DNA from 4 places in the Rhizobium sp. CNPSo 3670 genome. Region 1 is predicted to be linked to each of the others. Evidence: predicted binding sites of a transcription regulator. Region 1 holds the regulator's gene; each other region holds the start of a gene.
What was found. The regulator PhoB, encoded in region 1, activates phosphate uptake and scavenging genes when phosphate is short. The targets are predictions, from matches to a motif close to TGTCATNNANCTGTCAT.

Region 1 (5,898 bases):
CTCTTCGCCGCCATCTATATGGCCGAATACGCCTCGCCGAAGCTGCGTTCCGTCTCCAAGCCTCTTCTCGAAGTGCTGGCCGGCATCCCGACGATCGTCTACGGCTTCTTCGCGCTCGTCACCGTCGGTCCGTTCCTGCGCGATTTCTCCGCCCAGATCAGCGGCCTGCTCTCCGGCAGCTACACCAATTTCATCCAGGCGCAGAGCGTTCTGACGGCTGGTATCGTCATGGGTATCATGTTGATCCCCTACGTCTCCTCGCTGTCGGACGACATCATCACCGCCGTGCCGCGGGCACTGCGTGATGGTTCGCTCGGTCTCGGCGCCACACGCTCCGAAACCATCAAGAAGGTGGTCCTGCCGGCCGCGCTTCCCGGCATCGTCGGCGCGCTGCTGATGACCGCCTCGCGCGCCATCGGCGAGACCATGATCGTCGTGTTGGCCGCGGGTGTCGCCGCCCGCATTCAGATCAACCCTTTCGAGCCGATGACCACGGTGACCGTCAAGATCGTCAACCAGCTGACGGGCGACCTTGAGTTCACCTCGCCGCAGACGCTGGTTGCCTTCGCGCTTGGCATCACGCTGTTCTGCATCACGCTTTGCCTCAACATCTATGCGCTCTACATCGTGCGCAAATACCGGGAGCAGTACGAATGACGAATATTGTTTCTCCCGCCATCGGTGCCACCGTTTCCAAAGCGCCGGCCCGCCGTGATATCGGCATCAAGCGCCGCTATGCCGCCGAGCGCCGGTTCCAGGCCTACGGTATCGCCGCCATCGCCTTCGGCCTTATCTTCCTCTTCGTCCTGCTGTGGACGGTGATCGGCAAGGGCTACACCGCCTTCCAGCAGACGACGATCACCCTGCCGATCGAATTCACGGAGAAGACGATCGACCCGGACAACAAGCGCGCGACCGATCCTTCCGTGCTGGTCGCGGCCAATTATCCGGTTCTGCTGCGCGAAGCGATCGTCAAGCAGCTGAACATCAATGCATCGAGCCGTCCGGATGTGCGCGACGCAACCGCGATGCTCTCCAAGAGCGCGCCGATCCAGCTGCGTGATCTGGTCGTCGCCGATCCCTCGATCATCGGCAAGACGGTCAATGTCACCTTGCTCGCCGACGCCAATGTCGATAGCGCCAACAAGGGCCAGATCGATCTCTCCGTCGAAGAGAAGAACCGCAAGGTCAACGACAAGCAGGTGGCCTGGATGAACCAGCTAAAGGCGGACGGCGCGCTTCAGAAGCAGTTCAACAGCGGCCTTTTCGTCAACGGCAATTCCAGCCGTCCCGAAGCCGCCGGCCTCGGCGTCGCCCTCATCGGCTCGCTCTACCTGATGCTGATCGTGCTCGTGCTGTCGCTGCCGATCGGTGTGGCGGCGTCGATCTATCTCGAAGAGTTCGCGCCGAAGAACAGGCTGACCGACCTGATCGAGGTCAACATCAACAACCTCGCCGCCGTCCCGTCGATCGTCTATGGTCTGCTCGGCCTTTCCGTCTTCATCAACTTCATCGGTCTGCCGCGCTCGGCGTCGCTGGTCGGCGGCCTGGTGCTGACGCTGATGACGCTGCCGACGATCATCATCGCGACCCGCGCCGCATTGCGCGCCGTGCCGCCCTCGATCCGCGCCGCCGCCTTGGGCCTCGGCGCCTCGAAGATGCAGATGGTGTTCCACCATGTCCTGCCGCTTGCCATGCCCGGCATTCTCACCGGCACCATCATCGGCCTGGCGCATGCGCTCGGCGAGACCGCGCCGCTGCTCCTGATCGGCATGGTCGCCTTCGTCGCCAATGCGCCCACGACGCCGCTCGAGCCCTCGACGGCCTTGCCCGTGCAGGTCTATATGTGGGCGAACGAGGCCGAACGTGCCTTCGTGGAGCGTACTTCGGGTGCCATCATCGTTCTGCTCCTGTTCCTGGTCGTCATGAACATGGGCGCCATCCTCTTGCGTCGTCGCTTCGAGCGCCGCTGGTAAACGGAGTCAAACATCATGAACATGCTGACGGAAGCTGCAGTTGAAAAGGCGCTGGATCAGAAGATGAGCAACGTCCCGTATAAAATGATCGGACAGGATGTCTCCGTATACTACGGCGAGAAGCGCGCGCTTTTCGACGTGAACCTGAACATCCGCGAAAACACCGTAACCGCCCTGATCGGCCCCTCGGGCTGCGGCAAGTCGACCTTCCTGCGAAGCCTGAACCGCATGAACGACACGATCGAGGGGTGCCGCGTCACCGGCAAGATCACGCTCGACAGCGACGATATCTATGATCCGGATATCGACGTCGTCGAACTTCGCGCCCGCGTCGGCATGGTTTTCCAGAAGCCGAACCCGTTCCCGAAGTCGATCTATGAAAACGTCTCCTACGGCCCCCGCATCCACGGTCTCGCCAAGTCGAAGGCCGATCTCGACCAGATCGTTGAGAGCAGCCTGCAGCGCGCCGGCCTCTGGAACGAGGTCAAGGACCGCGTGCACGAATCCGGCACGGGCCTCTCCGGCGGTCAGCAGCAGCGCCTGTGCATTGCCCGCGCCGTTGCCGTCAGCCCGGAAGTCATCCTGATGGACGAGCCCTGCTCGGCCCTTGACCCGATCGCCACCGCCAAGGTCGAGGAGCTGATCCACGAACTGCGCGAAAACTATACGATCGTCATCGTCACCCACTCCATGCAGCAGGCCGCGCGCGTCTCGCAGCGCACCGCCATGTTCCACCTCGGCAATCTTGTCGAGGAGAACGACACCGACAAGATGTTCACCAATCCGGACGATCCCCGTACCCAGGACTACATCATGGGTCGCTTCGGCTGATCACGGCCATCCGAAGCCTTCCCCTTATTCGAGGACAAAGCCCCATGGCATCGACACATATTTATTCTGCCTATGATGATGATCTGAAGTTCCTTTCCAGGCGGATTTCCGAAATGGGCGGCCTGGCCGAACAGATGGTCGCCGAATCCGTCCGGGCGCTGGTCAACGGCGATACCGCGCTGGCGCAGAAGGTCATCTCAGACGACGTGATCCTCGATCACACCGAGCGCGAAATCGGCGACAAGGCGATCGTCACCATCGCCCGCCGTCAGCCGATGGCGGCGGACCTGCGCGAAATCATGGGTTCGATCCGCATCGCCGCCGATCTCGAACGCGTCGGCGACCTTGGCAAGAACACCGCCAAGCGCGTCATCGCCGTGCAGAGCACCGGCGTGCCCCGCAAGCTCGCCCGCGGTCTCGAGCATCTCTCCGAGCTGGCGCTTGTCCAGCTCAAGGAAGTGCTCGACGTCTATACGACACGCGCTGCCGACAAGGCGACCGCCATCCGCGAACGCGACAACGAGATCGACGCCATGTACACCTCGCTGTTCCGCGAGCTCTTGACCTACATGATGGAAGATCCGCGCAACATCACGAGCTGCACGCATCTGCTCTTCTGCGCCAAGAACATCGAGCGCATCGGCGACCATGCCACCAACATCGCCGAGACGATCTACTACATGGCAACAGGCGCCCAGCCGGAAGGCGATCGCCCAAAGGATGACAGCGCCAACACCGTCGGCGCCGCGACGGAATAATCCTTCCAAGATTGCGTGCGCGCCCGTTCGGGGCGCGCAAAGAGGTCGCAGCCAATTTCTGAATTTGCGCAGGACGCCTGCTTAAACCCCCAGTTTAAGGCTTGTGCGCGAGGAGACGGACACGCATGATCCCGAGAGTCGCAGTTGTTGAAGACGAGGAAGCCCTCAGCGTGCTCCTTCGCTATAATCTCGAAGCCGAAGGCTTCGAGGTCGATACCATCCTGCGCGGCGACGAGGCCGAAATTAGGCTTCAGGAGCGCACGCCCGACCTGCTCATCCTCGACTGGATGCTGCCCGGCGTCTCCGGCATCGAACTCTGCCGGCGCCTGCGCATGCGGCCGGAAACCGAGCGACTGCCGATCATCATGCTGACGGCGCGCGGCGAGGAGAGCGAGCGTGTGCGCGGACTGTCCACCGGCGCCGACGATTATGTCGTCAAGCCCTTCTCGACCCCCGAACTCGTCGCCCGCGTCAAGGCGATGCTGCGCCGTGCCCGCCCCGAGGTGCTGTCCTCGGTGCTGAAATGCGGCGATATCGAGCTCGACCGCGAAACCCATCGCGTCCACCGCAAGAGCCGCGAAGTCCGCCTCGGCCCGACCGAATTCCGCCTGCTGGAATTCCTGATGTCGTCGCCGGGCCGGGTCTTTTCCCGCTCGCAGCTGCTCGACGGCGTCTGGGGCCACGACATCTATGTCGACGAACGAACCGTCGACGTCCATGTCGGCCGCCTGCGCAAGGCGCTGAACTTCTCCAACATGCAGGACGTCATCCGCACCGTCCGTGGCGCGGGTTATTCGATGGAAGCCTGAGGCTGAGGGAGTGTGTGGGGTGGGCGTTCCCGCCAAACGCACGGCAGTACGGCTTGTGAGGCCCCCCTTGCCGTCGTCGATCGCAGCCGCTTCGTCGCCAGCGTCATTGCGCCGGCGAGGCTTATGCGTCTCGGCACCAACCTCTCCTCCGTCATCCCAGGGCTTGACCCTGGGATCCATGCGGCTGGCACGGCGTGAAGAGCTGATGGCATCCAACTGCTGGGAAACAATTGAAGCCGAGTGCTTGGCTGTGGCTCCCAGGGTCAAGCCCTGGGATGACGGAGTGTGGGGTTGGCTTGGTTGCTATACGCAAAGGTCACCTCCCCAATCGAATAAAAAAACGGGCCACTCGGCCCGTTTCACATGCTCAGCGATACAGCCCCCGCTCAGCTGACCCGTGCCGCCGCCCGGCGCCTTTCGTTGATCGGCTGATAGGCAAGCTTCTGATGATAGCTGCAATAGGGCGAATTGTCGGGGGACTCGCAGCCGCAGAAATGGAAATCTTCCTTGAGCGGGTCGCCGACCGGCCATTTGCAGGTGCGTTCGGTGAGCTCCGTCAGGCCGAGGCGGCGAGAAATCGGCACGACCACATTGCCGGCCGGCACATACTCCATTTCCTCGACGGCATCGACCTCGATCTCTTCCTTCAGCATCGTTGCGCCCTGTTGACGGGTCACGGTGCGGGTGGTGATCCGGGAGGCGTAGTTCGGCGCGCGCGGCGCGGATGTCTGGCGCTTCGGCGTGCGCGCCGCGGTGGCCGTGCCGCCGGCCTTGGCGCGGCCGGGAAGGCTGAGCCTGTGCACCTTGCCGATAACGGCGTTTCGGCTGACGCCGCCAAGCTGCGCAGCAATCTGGCTGGCGCTCAGTCCTTCGGCCCAAAGCTTCTTGAGTTTCTCGACCCGCTCGTCTGTCCAGTTCATGCCCTGTCTCCACCTTTTGCGTTGGTGATGGCAGAATCCCTCACCGTTGTCCCGGAAGCCTCCGAAACAAGAAACGCTTGATCAATTTTGGTGACTAGTTCCGCCGCATGCAGTCTAGTAATTGAACTTTAACCTAGTGTGAGGCTGACTCCGTGACAAGAGTCGCGGGAATCCGGATGAATCGAATTTCAAGTTTTCCCCAACTTGCTGCCTCTGCGTGGCATTTCTGCAATAATGCCTGTTGAAGGCCGAAAGTGCCGCTGCACAACCTTGCTGCATAGGCTAAGGCGCCAGTTTTGTTGACAATGCAGCGCGAAAAGGAAATAGTACCGCTCGCCGCCGAAAGGCGGCATTTTTGATTTTTTGGACCTGGTTTTGTTAGCCGGAGTCCGTGCAAGACAACATTGAACGGGAGACCCGCGCCATGGCTGAAGCCGCGCCGCTTTATGACACCTATTCTCGCGCCCCGCTGCGGTTCGAGCGAGGCGAGGGCGTATGGCTGATCACCGAGAGCGGCGAGCGTTATCTCGATTTCGGCGCCGGCGTCGCCGTCACCTCCGTCGGCCATGGCAACTCGCATGTGGTCGCGGCGCTGAAGGAGCAG
Region 2 (5,898 bases), on a different contig from region 1:
AGGTCAACCAGATCGTCTTCACCCAGATCCTGCAGTCGACGCGGCTTTCCTTCCTGGTCGTCGACAACGGGCAGGAGGCTGTCGCCGCCTGGGAAAGCCACACGCCGCGCATCATCATGATGGACGTCTCGATGCCCGTCATGAACGGCCATGAAGCGACCCGGACGATCCGCGAAAGGGAAAAGGGGCAGGGCCACCGCGTGCCGATTATCGGCGTTACCGCCCATGCCCTTGAAAGCGACCGCGAAGCCTGCCTCGACGCCGGCATGGACGATTACATGTCGAAGCCGATCAGCCCGGAACTTCTGGAGGAGAAGATCCGGCAATGGCTCGGCAAGGATGAGCTGCAGCCGGAGCGCACGAGTTACTGATCTCCATCGAGTAGCAGTCGTAGGGCTTACCGAGCAGGTGCCTTAATGCCGCAGAGCATTTCGCGCTTGCCGGCGAAGCCCCGGCGGCGTTCGACTGCAAAGCCGGCGGCGATGAGGTTGCGGCGAACGAAGCCGGCCGCGGCGTAAGTTGCGAAGGTGCCTCTGGCCACAGTCTTTTCGTTGACCTCACGCAGCAGTTCCTCCGACCACATGTCGCCGTTGCGCGAGGGCGCGAAACCGTCGAGATACCAGGCGTCGAAGCCGGGCTTTGCCGCGGCGACGCCGTCGAGTGCCGCACCGCAGACGACGCTGAGCCGCGTTTGGGCATCGAGATCGAGCGAGACAGTTCCGGCTGGCGTTTGCGGCCAGGCCGCCGTCAGCGCCTCGCATTCCGCGTCGATCTCCGGCCAATGCGACAGCGCCCGGCCGATCTCTTCGCCGCGCATCGGATGGAGTTCGAAGGAGATGAAATGCAGGTGCTGGCCGTGTTCACGGTGAAGCTTCCATTGCCGCCAGGTCTCGGCGAAATTCAGGCCGGTGCCGAAGCCGAGTTCGCCGATCATGAATTCCTGCCTGCCGGCCCAGCGCTCCGGCAGGCCGTTGCCGGCGAGGAAGACATGGCCGCATTCCAGCCGGCCGTCGGTCTGGCAATAAAAATGATCGCCAAAGACAGTGGAATAGGGCATATCGCCGTCGCGCCATTCGAGCGGCTGCGGCGCGCCCGCGCCAATCTGATCGGGGTTCACGTCTCTCATGGAAAAAGCCGATAGTCCTCAGCCGACGTCCGGTCAATCTTCTTGCGACTTGCTGATCGTCGGCGGCGGCATCATGGGTCTCTGGGCGGCCATTCATGCCGAACGCCGCGGTATCAGCACCGTCCTCGCCGACGGCGGCAGATTGGGCGGAGGCGCGAGCGGCGGACTGCTAGGCGCGCTGATGCCGCATATGCCGGACCGGTGGTCGGAGAAAAAGCAATTCCAGTTCGATGCGCTGGTCTCGCTCGAAACCGAAATTGTGGCGCTTGAAGCAGAAACCGGGCTGTCGGCCGGCTACAACAGGTCGGGGCGGCTGATCCCGTTGCCGAAACCGCATCTCAAGCGCATCGCCCGCGGCCATTCCGAAGATGCGGAGCGCCATTGGCGGACCGGCGAACGCCGCTTCCACTGGCATGTCATCGACAGGCCGCCGGTCGATGGTTGGCCTGACGCATCTGCCGGCGAAAGTGGCTTCGTGCACGATACGCTCGCCGCCCGTGTTGCGCCCCGCTCCTTGATCTCAGCGCTCATCGCATTGCTGCGGCGGGCAAAACATGTGCGCATCATGGAAAATGCTGTTGTCTCCGATCTCAATCCCGATCGCGGGACGGCCGAGATCGGCGGCGAAATCATCACGTACGGCCGCTGCATCCTGGCCGCCGGCCATCAGTCCTTTCCCGCGCTGCAGCGGCTGACGCCGGGCTTGAAGCAGCCGCTCGGCCAGCCGGTGAAAGGGCAGGCGGCGCTGTTGAAAGCAGATGTCGACCCGGCGTTGCCGACGATCTTCCTCGATGGACTCTATATCGTCGCGCATGAGGGGGGGCATGCGGCGGTCGGCAGCACCAGCGAGAACCGTTTCGACGACCCCCTCTCGACCGATGCACAGCTCGACGCGTTAATCGCGGCGGCGCGGGCGATCGTGCCGGCGCTCCGCAGCGCCCCTGTCATCGAACGTTGGGCGGGGCTTCGCCCGAAAGCCATCGACCGCGATCCAATGGTCGGCCGCCATCCCATCCATCCCCGACTGATCGCACTGACCGGCGGTTTCAAGGTCAGCTTCGGGCTGGCCCATCGGCTGGCGGAGGCTGCGGTTTGTATGGCAGGCGACACAGATTGCGAATTTTCGCTGCCGGAAAGCTTCGCGATATCAAGCCATATCGCTGTCGCTTCACGTTAAACGTGAATTAGATACAGCTGCGTTTCGTTATTCTGTCATGCAAATCACCTATCTGCTTGCGCATCGGCAGCGCCGGATTTTCCCGGCGCTCACTTCCTTCACGGAGGAAATTGCATGCGCTATGCCATTTGCTTTACGCCTCCGGCGAGCGACCCCTTGTCGCTCGTGGCCGCTAATTGGCTTGGCCGAAACGTGTTTTCAGGCGATATGGTGGAGCCTCCGGCCGTCCGCGGCCTCGGCATTCATGAGATCGCCTTTTATACTGCGGTGCCGCGACGCTATGGTTTTCACGGCGTTCTGAAAGCGCCTTTTCACCTCTCCGCCGAGACGTCCGAATCGCAACTCCTGCGCGATCTCATGCGTTTTGCCGGAACATATGCTCCCTTCCAGATCCCAGGTCTCGAAATCGCCCGGCTCGGCAATTTCTACAGCCTGGTGCCGAGCGCCCCCTGTGAGCGGATCCAGTATCTGGCTTCGGCGATCGTTCAGGAGTTCGATCGTTTCCGGGCGCCGCTGAGTGAAGCCGATATCGAACGCAGCGATCCCGACGGATTGTCGGCGGCGCAATTCGCCAATCTGCATCGTTGGGGCAATCCCTATGTGATGGAGGAGTTCCGCTTCCATATGCCGGTGACAGGCCCCATCCACACGATCGACATGCCCCGCATCGAGCCAGCGCTGGGAACGATCTTCGAGCCCGTCTTGAGGGAGCCGGTGATCGTTTCGAATGTGGCTTTGATGATCGAGGAGGGCACTGGCGGTCCCTTCCGCGTTCACTCGCTCCACCCGATGGGCAAGGTCAGCGCGCGCAGGATCGCCTGAGCAGATGTCGATCTAACCGGTTGTTTTAAAAAGAAAAATTCTCCTGTGCAGTTTCCGTCTCGACATTCCGGCTGCGGATGATACCGTTCCTTCGTCTTTTCAGAAGGTGATTTGATGGTTTCCGAGACCTACCCGCGCAATCTCGTCGGCTACGGGCGTCAGACGCCCGATCCGAAGTGGCCGGGCGACGCCCGCGTCGCCGTGCAGTTCGTCATCAATTACGAGGAGGGCGGCGAAAGCTGCATCCTCGAAGGCGATCCGGCTTCCGAAAACCTGCTGTCGGAGATTGTCGGTGCGGCGGCCTGGCCGGGGCAGCGCAATCTCAACATGGAATCGATCTACGAGTATGGTTCGCGCGCCGGGTTCTGGCGGCTCTGGCGGATGTTCACGGGTCTCAAGGTGCAGGCGACCGTCTATGGCGTGACGCTGGCGATGGCGCGCAACCCCGAAGCCGTCGCGGCCATGAAGGAGGCCGGTTGGGAGATCGCCAGCCACGGTTATCGCTGGCTGGAATACAAGGATTTCCCCGAGGATCTCGAGCGCAAGCATATCCTCGAAGCCGTGCGCCTGCACACCGAACTCACCGGCGAGCGGCCTTTCGGGATGTATCAGGGAAAGCCTTCCGACAACACGCTGCGACTGGTGCAGGAAGAGGGCGGTTTCCTCTATTCCTCCGATTCCTATGCCGACGACCTGCCTTATTGGGTGAAGGGCGTCGACGGGAAACCCTTCCTGATCATCCCCTATACGCTCGAAACCAATGACATGCGTTTTGCCACACCGCAGGGTTTCAATGCCGGCGACCAGTTCTTCACCTATCTCAAGGACGCTTTCGACACGCTTTACGAGGAAGGCAAGGACGGCAGCCCGAAGATGATGTCGGTCGGCCTGCATTGCCGCCTCGTCGGGCGTCCGGGCCGGGCAGCCTCTCTGAAGCGCTTCATCGAATATGTGTTGAAGCATGACAAGGTCTGGATTCCGCGCCGCATCGAAATCGCCGAGCACTGGCACAAGAATCATCAGCCGGATGCGCTCTGATGTTGTCGCGCGAGGATTTCGTTTCCCGCTTCGGCGGCGTCTTCGAGCATTCGCCTTTCATCGCCGAACGCGCCTATGACGCCGGGGGTCTGAGGGAGCCTTTGACGGCATCAGGCGTGCATGCGGCTCTTGCCGCCGTCTTCCGTGCAGCAAGCCGGGAGGAGCGTCTCGGCGTGCTGCGTGCCCATCCCGATCTTGCCGGGCGTCTGGCGATAGCGGGCGAACTCACGGAGGACAGCCGCAAGGAGCAGGCCGGCGCCGGTCTCGATCGGTTGAGCCCGGCCGAACATGCCCGCTTCACCGAACTTAATGCAGCCTATGTCGAAAAATTCGGCTTTCCCTTCATCATCGCCGTCAGAGGGCTCGACAAGGACGATATCCTTTCGGCCTTCGAAAGGCGGATCGGCAATGACCTGGATGAAGAATTCGCGACCGCCACGACACAGGTCGAACGGATCGCGCTGCTGCGCCTGACATCGATGTTGCCGGAGGGCAAATGAGCGAGCCTCGTGCTATCGACTATCTCAATGAAATGCAGAAGGCGGCAGCCGAAGCACTATACTTCGTGGGCGGAATGGATGAGGCGGCCTTCGCCGAGGATAATCTCACCTTCAAGGCGGTCGCCTTCTGCCACTTCACTATCGGCGCGGCTGCTTCCCGACTGCTCGTAGCCCATCCGGAATTCGCAACCGAGCATCCCACTCTGCCGTGGACGAAAATCTGCGGAACCGGCAACCGTATCCTGGAAGACGTCTTCGCTCTCGATCCCTCGGACATCTGGGATGCAACCTATCGCACGCTGCCGGAACTTCTCGTCGAGATCGACGCTATTCGTCACTGGCACGCCGAAGGTGAGTGAACCCGTTGGCTGATTTTCTCGATATCCGCCCGCTTACCAGATCGGCCTTTGCTCCTTTCGGCGAAGTGATCGAAGCCGATCCAGCCTCGATGCGGCTCATCAACGGCGGCACGACCGAACGCTTCCATGCGCTGGCCGCGGCGGAGGCGGCGGGCGAGGGCGCGCGCGTGATCATCAATCTCTTTCGCGGCCAACCGCGCAGCTTCCCTTATCACGTCGACATGATGGAACGCCATCCCTTCGGCAGTCAGAGTTTCTCGCCGATCTCCGGCCGCCCATTCCTCGTCGTCGTCTCCGAGGACGAGGGCGGACGTCCGGGCAGGCCGCAGGTGTTTTTCGCGCGCGGAGACCAGGGTGTGAACTACCGCCGCAATGTCTGGCATCATCCGCTGATGGCGCTCGGCCAAACCTCCGATTTCCTGGTCGTCGACCGCGACGGCCCTGGCAATAATCTGGAGGAATTCTTCTTCGACCCCCCCTATGTCATCAAAGAGCCAGGCCCATGACCGGACTGACGACACATGTGCTCGACACCGCCCTTGGCAAGCCCGCCAATGGGCTCAGGATCGATCTTTTCCAGCTCGACGGCGAGATCCGCAGACATCTGAAAACGGTGGAGACCAATGCGGACGGCCGAGTCGACGGTGGCCCGATCCTTGCGGGCGAAAATTTTCACGTAGGCATCTACGAGCTGGTCTTCCACGCCGGCGAGTATCTCAGGGCCTGCGGCACGCCGCTGCCGCATCCGGCCTTCCTGGATCTCGTGCCGATCCGCTTCGGCATCGCCGATGTCACGGCGCATTACCATGTGCCGCTCCTGCTTTCGCCTTACGGCTATTCAACCTATCGCGGCAGCTAAATGAGGTTTGCTGCGAT
Region 3 (5,898 bases), on a different contig from region 1:
AGGCCGAAGCGGAGAGGCTCGGCTTTTCGATCATGATCGGTTGCATGGTCGGCACTTCGCTTGCGATGGCGCCAGCCATGCTGCTCGCGCAGGATGCCGATTTCGTCGATCTCGACGGCCCGCTGCTGCTTGCCCGCGACCGCCAACCCGGCCTGCGCTACGCCGCTTCCCTGGTCTTTCCGCCGGAAAGCACCCTCTGGGGCTGAAGATAGTAGGCTGAGATGACCAGCCCGAGGCCGGAAAGCGCGACGAGCGCCATGACGTAATAGCTGACAAGGCCGAGCCAGGCGTAGAGGTAGCCCGAAGCGATGGTCATCAACCCCATCGCCATGCCCACATAGAAGAAATAGGCGCCCTGCGCCGAGGCCTCCTGCGTTTCCTGCACCGTCGCCACGATTCTCCGCTGCACGCCGGTATGCACGAAGGCATAGGTGAAGCCATGGAAACATTGCAGCAGGAAGAAGCCGGCAAAGCCGGCATTCATGGGAAACAGGATCCAGCGGCAGACGCTGATGGCGCAGCCGAAGCGGATCAATGTCCAGGCATTGAAGCGCCGATTGAGACGCTTCGACAGAAAGAACACCGTCACCTCCGAAGCAACGCCGGCGCTCCAGAGCAAGCCGACCTCGGTGCCGGAAAAGCCGAGCTGATGCCAATAAATCGAGGAAAAAGCATTGAGCACCGCGTGGCTCGACTGCTGGATGGCAACTCCGATCAGGAGCAGCAGCAAATGTGGCTCGCGCAACCCGCTGCCGGTGGCGGCCGGCAGGTCGATCGGCTGGCCGCGCCGCCGTGTGGGCCCGATCCGCGGACAGAAGATCGCCATCGCCACCGTCATCGTGAAGCCGAACACCATGACGACGAGCACCATGCCGCCGCCCCCCCGGCCGATCAGCTGACCGCCGAGGAGCGTCGAGACGATGAAGGCAATCGAGCCCCATACGCGCATCGACCCATAATCGAGCCCCCAGCGGCGCACGCCTGAAATGACGATCGATTCGACCACGGGCACATAGGGCGCAAAGGTGGCGCCCTGCAGCGCGAAGACGATTGTCACCGGCCAAAAGCTGGTCGTCCAGTAAAGCGCGATCGCCGTCAGCAGCGACAGGCCACCCGACCAGAGCAGCACGGTGGCGCGCTCCTTCATGCGGTCGGCCACCATGGCGACGACAGGTGCCACCAAGACTCGAACCACCATCGGTATGGCGAGAATAATGCCGATTTCACGGTCACTGAAACTATGGGTTTGCAGCCAGACCGGGAAAAATGGCAGCACGACGCCATTGACGAGCAGCGGCGCGCAATAGGACAGCGCGCTGAGCAGCCGGAAGCGCGGCGGCGCTCCCTCACCCGGAGAATGTTGAGCGGGAATCATCGGTGGACCTGAAGGAAACTAGATGTTTTCCTAACACACCACCGCGGGGGGCGACCATTGCGAGAAATAGCCGTCCGGAAACGTTTTAGAAAATAAATTGGGCCTGTTACCTCGCGGTAACGGCTAAATTGCTGGCGAGCCGCCGCGACTGCGCCGGCTGTAAAATCACGCTGCCTGCGCGGCGAGTTCCGCCTCTTCGAGACGCTCGACTGCGGTAAGCGCCGGCACTGCGCTAGCAAGCGCTCGCCAGGTGATCAGTTCGAACGTGCCGTCCTCATGCTCTGCAACCGCTGTGCAGCTTTCCACCCAGTCGCCAGTGTTGATGTAACGGATGCCGTCCATCTCCTGGATGACGGCGTGGTGGATGTGGCCGCAGATCACCCCGTCGGCTCCGCTCTTGCGCGCCTCTTCAGCCACGACGCGTTCGAACTCGCCGATGAAATTGACCGCATGCTTGACCTGCAGCTTCGCCCAGGCGGAAAACGACCAATATGGCATGCCAAGGCGACGGCGTACGGCGGCGAGCAAGATGTTGATGCGGATTGCCGTATCATAGGCCCAGTCACCGAGATAGGCGAGCAGGCGGGCGTTGCGGACAACGACGTCGAACTCGTCGCCGTGCAGGATCAGGTATTTCTTGCCGTCCGCGCCGTCATGCATCATGTGCTCGACGACCTCGATGCCGCCGAAATGCATGCCCGGGAAGTCGCGCAAGAATTCGTCGTGATTGCCGGGGATGTAGACGACGCGCGTGCCCTTGCGCGCCTTACGCAGCAGTTTCTGGACGACGTCGTTGCAGACCTGCGGCCAGTACCAGCTGCGCTTCAGGCGCCAGCCGTCGACGATGTCGCCGACGAGCACGATCGTATCGGCTTCGTGGTAGCGCAGGAAATCCAGCAGGAAATCAGCCTTCGCGGCCTTCGAGCCGAGATGCACATCGGAAATGAAGAGCGTGCGGAAATGTCTGGGTTCCATCATGTCTGTCACGAACAGTGCTCGTGCCCCATCTTTCATCTAGCCTTCCAAAACCAGACTCGTGTTTCAGGAAGATGACAAGATGGGGAAAAGCCCTGCAAACCCGCCGTTCCGTCTGGATGGTAAACGCAGATCCCATCGAAGCTCGCAAGCGATATCGGAAATCCGATTATCCTAATTTCTCGCCGCGAGGTCCTGGATCTTTCCCGCATGCCGAGAATCAAATTTACAGCAGCTGCCGATCAAGGCGTAACCTGGGGGATATTGATGATGCGCGCCCGAACCGCGACAATAATGATTTCTATGGCACTGCTTGCCGGCTGTGCACCGACGCAGCAGGACTATGATGCGACAGTCACGCTACTTCAAGGCAGCGCGAGAGCGAGAAACGAGTTCGTCAAAGTGTGCACAAAGGATTTCGATGCAAATGCGCGGCGCGCCGCGGGGATCGTGACAAACGTCTCCGACAATGACGCTCCGAGGATCGCCTGCCAGCGATATCTGACGGCCGCGATCTCCGGTCGCGCTACGTATCAGGATCTGCTCGACATCAAGGCTCACCGGTTTACGCCAAAACTCATCAAGATCTTCCAGGGCCGCTGATAGCCCGGAAGACGCTCTCTCGCTTCTCGATTTGGAACCGAGTGAACAAGATCGACGGGCCAAGCGGATTGGGGGCAAGCGGCGACCAGACGCTACGCCCCTTTTCGGCCGGCAATATTGCCCTGCCGATCGAGCGCGTTCATGATGACAACGATTCCATGTCCGACAAAGCGGGATGGCCGATGCGTCTCTTTCTCGTTCGCCACGGCGAATCCCTCGGCAACATCAACGAACAGGCCTACCGCCAATTCGGCGATCATAATGTGCCGCTGACTGAATGGGGCTATCGCCAGGCGGCTGAGGCAGGCGCTGTCATCGCTTCGTACCTCAAAGGGCTGCCGAGCCAGGGATTCCAGAAGCTGCATATCTGGTATTCGCCCTTTCTGCGCACGCGCCAGAGCAAGGATGCGCTGCTCGAAGCGCTGCCGGAAAACTTCGTCGGCGATGTCAGGGAAGATTATCTTCTGCGCGAGCAGGATTTCGGCCTCTTCACCGAAATCTACGACCGTGCCGAGCAGAAGCAGAAATTCCCCGAAGAGTTCGAAAAATGGGCGAGGCTGCGCAACAATAGCGGCAAGTTCTATGCGCGGCCGCCGGACGGCGAAAGCCGGGCGGACGTGGCGCAGCGGGTGCGTCTCTTCCTTCAGACCGTCATGCGCGAGGCCGAAAACGGCGACCACAACGTCGCGATCGTCGGCCACGGCGTCACCAACCGGGCGGTCGAAATGAATCTCCTGCACCACTCCGTCGACTGGTTCGAGCGCTCCGACAATCCTGGGAATTCCGACGTTACGCTGATCGAGGGAACGCGTTTGCAGGGCTACGACACGATACCGCTGCACCAGGCCGCCGACCGGCAGCCGGGACAGGAGAACAAGCTGCGCGATGCCTATGGCGCTGACGTGACGATGACGCCGAAGCGCGGTGGGTAAACCGCTCCCCACGAGGGACCCTTGTGGGGAGCGGTTTTGGGCGGGGTCTTCTACGCTTCATCTATTCAAGCAGCTCGCACCGCCGCCATCGGCTTCACATTCTGATTCATCCGGAACAAATTGTTCGGATCATAGCGCAGCTTGATTTCCGAAAGGCGCGCATAATTAGCACCGTAGGCCATTTCGACCCGGTCGGTCTCGTCCTCAGGCATGAAGTTGATGTAGGCAGTGCCCACAGCATGCGGCTTGGTTGCCTCGAAAAGTTCGCGCGCCCAGCCGATGCAGTTTCCGTCCATCTCGGTTTCCCGCCAGCGTGCATGGACATTCATGACGAAATGCGAACTGCGCTGTGGAAATGCCGTGGCTTCGGTCGGCACGCGGCCGGCGGCGCCGCCGACATGGCCGATGAATATTTCGCATTCCGGCCCTGGCAGCTTCCGCACGGCATTGATGAGAATCTCGATCGCCGCATCGGAAAGGGAGGCGAAATCCTGGCTCTTCCAATAGTTACGGGCGCCGGGCGTTAGAAGCGGGTCGAATGCCTGCTGCCAGCCGATGAACGGCATCGGGCCGACAATGTCGGCGATCGGCTTTCCGATCCCGCGCAACCTCGCCGCCGCCTTTTCGCCCGCCGCCATGTCCCCGCAATAGCACATAGCAAGCACGACGATTTCCTTGCCGTGCCAATCGGCCGGCAGGAACGGCAGCGGCGGCGCCTGGCGCATTACCACCCAGCAGGTCAGCTCGTCGGGTGCTGTTTCCAGCGCCTCGCGATATTCCCTGAGAACGTTTTCCGCATCGGCGAAGGGATGCACGACCAGTCCGGCGAAAACTTCGGGCTGGAGCGGGTTGAGCTGGAATTCGAAGGAGGTCACGACGCCGAAATTGCCGCCGCCGCCGCGCAGCGCCCAGAACAGGTCCGGCCGCTCCGTCTCGCTCGCCTTCACCAGTTCGCCGTTGGCCGTCACCACATCGACCGAAATCAGATTGTCGAGGGTCAGCCCGAATTTCCGCGTGAGCCAGCCGAAACCACCGCCGAGCGTCAGGCCGGCTATGCCGGTCGTGGAATTAATGCCGGTTGGCAGTACCAGTCCGAATGCCAGCGTTTCCTTGTCGACGTCGCCGAGCGTCGCGCCCGGCTCGATCCTGGCCCGGCGCGTCTCGGGATCGACCCGCACGGACTTCATCGGCGACAGATCAATGACGACACCACCTTCGCAGACCGCGTTGCCGGCAATGCCGTGCCCGCCGCCGCGCACTGAAACCAGCAGATTGTTATCGCGTGCAAGGCGCACTGCGCGCACAACATCAGCCGCCCCTGCGCAGCGCGCAATCAGACCCGGCCGGCGATCGATCATCGCATTCCAGATCGCCCGCGCCTCGCCGTAATTCATGTCTTTGCTGGTCAGGAGACTGCCGCGAAAACCGGCGGCAAACGCATCCATGGCCACGTCGTTGACCGTCGTCTGACCCCGTTGCAGGGTCGTGAGGTTCAAATTGTCCATGATTTCCTCCATGCGACCGGCGCCCCGCACCGTCGCGGGCCGCATCTTGCGCTCGCACGAGGCGTCAAACAAGTTTTCCAAAAGGATTAGTACCGGCGATTGCCCATGACATAGTAGGAAACGCCGTCTCGCGAAAACTTCTCCCATCCCTCATTTCCATACTGTCGCCTGTATCCGATTGATGTATGGAGGGAACTCCAGAAAAAGACGTGCACGGAGGCGGCAATGGATCACCAGGATAAATCCAAGACGGACAAGAACGCACCGGGCGGCGATCTCGACGAACAGGCGCTATTTTTCCACCGCTACCCCCGCCCCGGCAAGCTGGAGATCCAGGCGACCAAGCCGCTCGGCAACCAGCGCGACCTGGCGCTTGCCTATTCGCCGGGCGTTGCCGCTCCCTGCCTCGCCATCCGTGACAACCCTGAAATGGCGGCCGAATATACCTCGCGCGCCAATCTCGTCGCCGTCATTTCCAACGGCACCGCCGTGCTCGGACTCGGGAATA
Region 4 (5,898 bases), on a different contig from region 1:
TATCTCGCGTCGCCGCCGCTCGTCGTCGCCTACGCTCTTGCCGGCACGGTCCAGAAGGACCTGACCAAGGAGCCAATCGGCGAAGACCAGAACGGCAAGCCGGTCTACCTCAAGGATATCTGGCCGACCTCGCACGAGGTGCAGGAGTTCATTCAGAAATACGTCACCCGCGAACTCTACGAAACCAAGTATGCCGACGTTTTCAAGGGTGATGCCAACTGGCAGGCCGTCCAGGTCCCGCCGGGCCAGACTTATGCCTGGGACGACAACTCCACCTATGTCCAGAATCCGCCCTATTTCGTCGGCATGGGCAAGAAGGGCACCGGCGTCTCCGACATCAAGGGCGCCCGCGTCCTCGGCCTGTTCGGTGACAAGATCACCACCGACCACATCTCTCCGGCCGGTTCGATCAAGGCGGCATCGCCGGCCGGCGCATACCTCATCGGCCATGACGTTGCCGTTGCCGACTTCAACCAATACGGCACGCGGCGCGGCAACCATGAAGTGATGATGCGCGGCACCTTCGCCAATATCCGCATCCGCAATCACATGCTTGGCCCGAACGGCAAGGAAGGAGGCTACACGATCCACTATCCGTCGAAGGAAGAGACATCGATCTATGACGCCGCCATGCAGTACAAGGCCGAAGGCGTGCCGCTCGTCATCTTTGCCGGCGTCGAATACGGCAACGGCTCCTCGCGCGACTGGGCTGCCAAGGGCACCAACCTGCTCGGCGTCAAGGCCGTGATCGCCCAGAGCTTCGAGCGCATCCATCGCTCGAACCTGGTCGGCATGGGCGTCATCCCCTTCGTCTTCGAAGAGGGCACGACCTGGCAGAGCCTCGGCCTCAAGGGCGACGAGCTCGTCACCATCGAGGGGCTGGACAAGATCAAGCCGCGCGAGAGGAAGATCGCCAAGATCACCTATGGCGACGGCACGGTGAAGGAAGTTCCGCTGCTGTCGCGCGTCGATACGCTCGACGAGGTGATCTACCTCAACAATGGCGGCATCCTGCAGACGGTTCTGCGTGATCTCGCTGCCTGATTGTCGAGCATGATGCCGAAAAGTGTGAGCGGTTTTCGGACAACATCATGCTCTGCTTCTTTGATGTAGATCCGGATTCAGATTTTAGGCCGAATCGGCCTGAAATCATCCGGATCTAGGAGCTTGCTATGATAATGGCGGCCGCCGGAGAGCAATTTCCGGCGGCTCTTCTTTGCGGCGACAGTATTCGATGGGGCTCACGATGATTTGTTTTCAGCGCCTTCCGGGCGAGCTACGTCTCACCCGTTCGTGACTTTTCGTTTGGACCCGGAAGGATTATTCGTACGTTTCATGTCTCAGAGCCTTCGGTTCCTAAACGCCGCCGGCGCTGAAAAAGAGGTGCAGGTGAATGTCCCCCCGTTTCTTGATTTCGCTGATCGCCGGCGTTGCTTTTGCAGGCTCGCTGCATGCCGAAGACGGCAAGCCCAGAGGCGTCGTCGAGCTTTTCACGTCACAGGGCTGCTCCTCCTGTCCTCCCGCTGATGCCGCCTTTCGCAAGCTGGTGAACCAAGGCGATGTCATCGCGCTCGCCTATCACATTGACTACTGGAATTATCTCGGCTGGGCCGATACGCTGAGCTCGAAGGAAAATACCGAGCGGCAGTACGGCTATGCGAGGACGATGGGTCGCAGCAACGTCTATACGCCGCAAGCCATCGTCAACGGGCGCGGCCATTTGGCCGGCGCCGATCTCACCGGCATCAACAGCAAGATCGACACCTACAGCAGCGAAGGCAATGGGCTGACCGTTCCCATCAGCGCGGCGATGCGCGGCGACGAACTGGAGATCAAGATCGGTGCCGGACAGGGCAAGGCCAATGTCGTCATGGTCTATTTCGACAAGGAGAAGACAATCGATGTTGAAAAAGGCGAAAACAGCGGAAAGAAGATCTCCTATCTGCACAGCGTCACCAACATCGAAACCGTCGGCATGTGGGATGGCAAGGCGACCAGTTTGACGCTACCGGCGAGCGTCTTGCAGCGGCCGCAGCTCGAGGGCTGCGCAATCCTGCTACAGTCGGCCACGGCCGACGGCGATCCGGCGGCGATCCTCGGCGCGACCGTGGTGATGGCGGGAAAAAGCATCTGATATTTCACCCGAGCACGGGTGAAGTGCGGGCGGCCCGGCCGAGCGTATTCGGGGCTGGGGTTAAGGTCGATACGCTCCGCCGGGCCCTTTGGCGCGCTGGCGCCAAACCGGGATGCATAAATCTCCCGCAAATGAGGCGCTGTTTTGACTGAAATGCGGCACTGGGGAGAAAGCATTGCTTGGTCCCCAGCGAACGTGACTGGACCTGCGGCGAATGTGAGGAGCGCCGCTCTTGCAATTTGCGGCGGCTCGGGCAAACTGTCACTCTCCTGTCACAAGCGGAGGCCTTGGAGACCTGATGACAGATCAGCCGGATTTGCGACACGGCGAAAGCCGCTCCGTCGACAATAGTTCCTCGGTCATCGTCGATCTCAGGGAATACAAACAAAGCAAGGACCCGCTTCCGGTGACTTTCCACCGGCGCGAGCTGGATGCGATCCTCTGGATCTACGGCCGCATGGTGGGCGAGGGGGAATGGCGCGATTACGCCATCGACCATCTGAAGGACAGAGCGGTCTTTTCCGTCTTCAAGCGCTCCGGCGAGATGCCGCTCTTCCGGATTGAAAAGAACCCGAAGCTTGCCGCCAAGCAGGGTGCCTATTCCGTGATCAATATCAACGGCATGATCCTGAAGCGCGGACACGAGTTGAACCAGGTCCTCAAGGTATTCGACAAAACCTTGAGCCTCGTGGACAAATAACTCTTATCAGCCCGCAAACAGCGTACCGGGGTAGGTGGAGGGATTCGGATCGGTTGTCATGCCCTCGCCGAGGCTGCGCTGCATGAGCATCGTGTCCAGCCAGTGGCCGTGCTTGTAGCCGGTGCCCTTCATCAGGCCGACCTCCACAAAACCTGCCTTCAGATGAAGCGCGATCGAGGCCGGGCTCGCGCCACCGATGACGGCCACCATCTGACGAAAACCAAGCGCGGTGCAGCGGTCGATCAGCTCGATCATCAGTGCCTTGCCGATGCCACGGCCGCGGGCTTCGGGGGCTAGGTAGATTGAATCCTCCACCATCCAGCGATAGGCGGGGCGGGTGCGGAAGGCCGACGCATAAGCGTAGCCTAGGAGTTTCCCGTCCGCATCGGCCGCGGCGATGTAGGGATATTGCTGACTGACTATCGCGGAAAAACGCTGGGCCATTTCGGCCTCGGAGGGCGGCGCAATCTCGTAGCTTGCAACGCCATTCAGGACCGAGTCACCATAGATCTCCGTGATGGCGGGGATGTCGGCTTGGGCGGCGTTGCGCAGGAGGAAGGACATCGGGGCGGCAGGTCCATCGGAAGAGCAGGCTCCTCTAAAATCATCCCTGCGAAACCGGCGCAACAAAAAAGGCGGCCGAAGCCGCCTTTTCGATCGCATTGCGCCTGTTATCTGCGGTTGCCCATGAACTGCAGCAGGAACATGAAGAGGTTGAGGAAGTCGAGGTAAAGCGTCAGTGCGCCCATGATCGCCTTGCGACCGGCGACAGCGACGTCATCGGCTTCATAGTAGAGTTCCTTGATCCGCTGCGTGTCGTAGGCGGTGAGGCCTGCGAAGATTAGCACGCCGATCACCGAGATCGCGAACTGCAGCGCGGATGAAGCCAGGAAGATGTTGACGAGCGAGGCGATGATCAGGCCGAAGAGACCCATGATCAGGAACGAACCCATCGCCGACAGGTCACGCTTCGCGGTATAGCCGTAAAGCGACAGTGCGCCGAAGGAGGCGGCGGTGACGAAGAAGGTCTGAACGACGCTCTGGCCGGTATAGACCAGGAAGATCGACGAGAGCGACAGCCCTACCAGGGCGGCGTAGATCCAGAAGGTGGTCTGGGCGGCGGAGACGCTCATCTGATGAATGCGGAAGCTCAGGAAGAAGACGACCGCAAGGGGGGCAAGGATGACGACCCAGCGCAACGGTGACTGGAACAGAAGCGCGCCAAACTGGGTGAGCTGGCCGTCCTGGACCGCGAAGTTGAATCCGAGATATGCGGCCACGCCGGTGATCGCCAGGCCGAGCGCCATCAGGTTGTAGACCTTGAGCATATATGCGCGCAGGCCTTGATCAATCATCTCGCCGGTCTGGACGCGGCTTTGATAGTTACGAAGATCAGCCATAGTTTCCTCTTACAAGCTCCGAAGGAGATACGGTGTCGGGGTTCTCGACCCGGGCGCCGCTGCGGAGCTCCAGCATGCCTGCAGACAATATGAGGCTTTCGCCCTTTGCAAACAAGGGGCCTGCAACGGCGCGGCCGGTTAAATCGCCGTAAGGTGAAGGCCTTGGGACAGCTTCAAAGCTCGCGCAGCACGGGCGCCGCCTTCTGCCCGAGGATGCGCCAGGTGCCGATGAGGCCGATGCCGACTGTCAGAACGAGTGCCGTCACCAGCGTCAGGCCCGCCACGTCAGGCAGGAAGGCAGACGGCAGTCGCATGATGCGGGCGACGATGAACCAGGCGGCGACGGCGCCGGCAAAGAGTGCGAAGATCGCAGTCGCCAGTCCGAGGATCAGATATTCGTAGCTGAAGGCACGAATCAGCATGGCGCGGGTGGCGCCGAGCGTCTTCAGCACCACCGCATCGTGGGTGCGCGTCCTGTTGCCGGCGGCGAGCGCACCGGCCAGGACAAGAATCGAGGCGATGAGCGCCACCGATGCGGCGGCACGGATCGCTGTCGCAAGCTGCTCGACGAGCTGGTTGACGATGTCAATCGCGTCCTTGACTCGCACGCTGGTGATCGTCGGATAGGTATTGGTGACGGATTTCAGGATCGCCGCATCTTCGGCCGGCGTCGAGGAGGGATCGGTCAGGGTCGCCAGCCAGGCATGCGGGGCGCCGCGGAAGGTGTTCGGTGAGAAGACCATCACAAAATTGATCGACAGTGATTCCCATTGGACGCGGCGCAGATTGGCAATCTTTGCCGTGATATTGCGCCCCAGCACGTTCACGGTCACCGTGTCTCCGATCTTGAGCCCGAGTTCATGCGCCTCTTCCGAGGAGAAGGAGACGAGCGGCTCGCCGCTATAATCCTTGTGCCACCAGATGCCTTCGGTGAGGGCGGCATTTTCCGGCAGCGTGTCGGCGTAGGTGATGCCTCGATCGCCGTTCAGCACCCATCGGCCGGCGGCCGGCACATTCATCTTGGTGACGTCCTCGCCGTTGAAGGCAACGATCCGGCCGCGCAGCATCGGCACCTCCATCAACTTGCCCTTCGGCGCCTGCGTCTGGACAAGATTGCGGAAGGCGTCGACCTCGGCACTCTGAATATCGACGAAGAAGAAGTTGGGTGCACCCTCGTTCATTCGGCCGGTCAGCTGCTGGCGCAGGTTGCCGTCGATCAGGGTCAGGGTCACCAGCAACGCCAGGCCAAGGCCGAGCGAGAGCACGACCGATGGCGTCAGCGCGCCGCGGCGGTGGATGTTGCCGATTGCGAGCCTGAGCGCCGGCGAATGAACGCGCGGGCTGCGGCGCGCGAGCCAGGCGATCAAGGCGGCGACGAGGCGCAGGACGACGAAGGCGAAGACGATTGCGCCGACGAAGACGACGGCGATGAAACGATCATAGGCGGTGAGGATGGCAAGGCCGGCAAGGGCAGCCATGAAGAGGGCGGCAAGCAGGATATAGGGCCAGGACGGTAGACGGCGGGCCTCAAAACCCTGCTCGCGGAAGAGCGCGGTGGCCGGTACTTCGCGGGCATGGCCGAGCGGCAGAATGGCGAAGGCGAGCGTGGTCAGGATGCCGAAGAGCGTCGCAAGCAGCAGGGCACTGGGATAGAGGGTCGGCTC

Region 2: the regulator PhoB is predicted to act here: its motif matches at 2,326-2,342, upstream of AC13QO_RS02430 (DUF1045 domain-containing protein).
Region 3: the regulator PhoB is predicted to act here: its motif matches at 2,414-2,430, upstream of AC13QO_RS05735 (UDP-2,3-diacylglucosamine diphosphatase).
Region 4: the regulator PhoB is predicted to act here: its motif matches at 2,394-2,410, upstream of AC13QO_RS07870 (DUF2794 domain-containing protein).

What each region holds. Positions count from the first base shown of each region.
Region 1 is NZ_JBXSOL010000008.1:224,371-230,268, reverse strand. Features, by position in the region: gene pstC (phosphate ABC transporter permease subunit PstC) at 1-657, shown strand, start outside; gene pstA (phosphate ABC transporter permease PstA) at 654-1,976, shown strand; gene pstB (phosphate ABC transporter ATP-binding protein PstB) at 1,992-2,807, shown strand; gene phoU (phosphate signaling complex protein PhoU) at 2,852-3,565, shown strand; gene phoB (phosphate regulon transcriptional regulator PhoB) at 3,691-4,374, shown strand; gene AC13QO_RS11125 (GcrA family cell cycle regulator) at 4,761-5,294, opposite strand; gene AC13QO_RS11120 (aspartate aminotransferase family protein) at 5,719-5,898, shown strand, end outside.
Region 2 is NZ_JBXSOL010000002.1:143,804-149,701, reverse strand. Features, by position in the region: gene AC13QO_RS02445 (response regulator) at 1-371, shown strand, start outside; gene mnmC2 (tRNA (5-methylaminomethyl-2-thiouridine)(34)-methyltransferase MnmC2) at 398-1,126, opposite strand; gene AC13QO_RS02435 (NAD(P)/FAD-dependent oxidoreductase) at 1,125-2,303, shown strand; gene AC13QO_RS02430 (DUF1045 domain-containing protein) at 2,418-3,125, shown strand; gene puuE (allantoinase PuuE) at 3,240-4,163, shown strand; gene uraD (2-oxo-4-hydroxy-4-carboxy-5-ureidoimidazoline decarboxylase) at 4,163-4,663, shown strand; gene AC13QO_RS02415 (HepT-like ribonuclease domain-containing protein) at 4,660-5,022, shown strand; gene AC13QO_RS02410 (ureidoglycolate lyase) at 5,028-5,528, shown strand; gene uraH (hydroxyisourate hydrolase) at 5,525-5,881, shown strand; gene AC13QO_RS02400 (metallophosphoesterase family protein) at 5,882-5,898, shown strand, end outside.
Region 3 is NZ_JBXSOL010000004.1:205,293-211,190, forward strand. Features, by position in the region: gene dgcA (N-acetyl-D-Glu racemase DgcA) at 1-206, shown strand, start outside; gene AC13QO_RS05730 (MFS transporter) at 158-1,375, opposite strand; gene AC13QO_RS05735 (UDP-2,3-diacylglucosamine diphosphatase) at 1,541-2,353, opposite strand; gene AC13QO_RS05740 (hypothetical protein) at 2,621-2,953, shown strand; gene AC13QO_RS05745 (histidine phosphatase family protein) at 3,136-3,885, shown strand; gene AC13QO_RS05750 (FAD-binding oxidoreductase) at 3,951-5,390, opposite strand; gene AC13QO_RS05755 (NADP-dependent malic enzyme) at 5,616-5,898, shown strand, end outside.
Region 4 is NZ_JBXSOL010000006.1:75,324-81,221, forward strand. Features, by position in the region: gene acnA (aconitate hydratase AcnA) at 1-1,044, shown strand, start outside; gene AC13QO_RS07865 (DUF1223 domain-containing protein) at 1,394-2,134, shown strand; gene AC13QO_RS07870 (DUF2794 domain-containing protein) at 2,433-2,834, shown strand; gene AC13QO_RS07875 (GNAT family N-acetyltransferase) at 2,841-3,398, opposite strand; gene AC13QO_RS07880 (Bax inhibitor-1/YccA family protein) at 3,506-4,234, opposite strand; gene AC13QO_RS07885 (ABC transporter permease) at 4,408-5,898, opposite strand, start outside.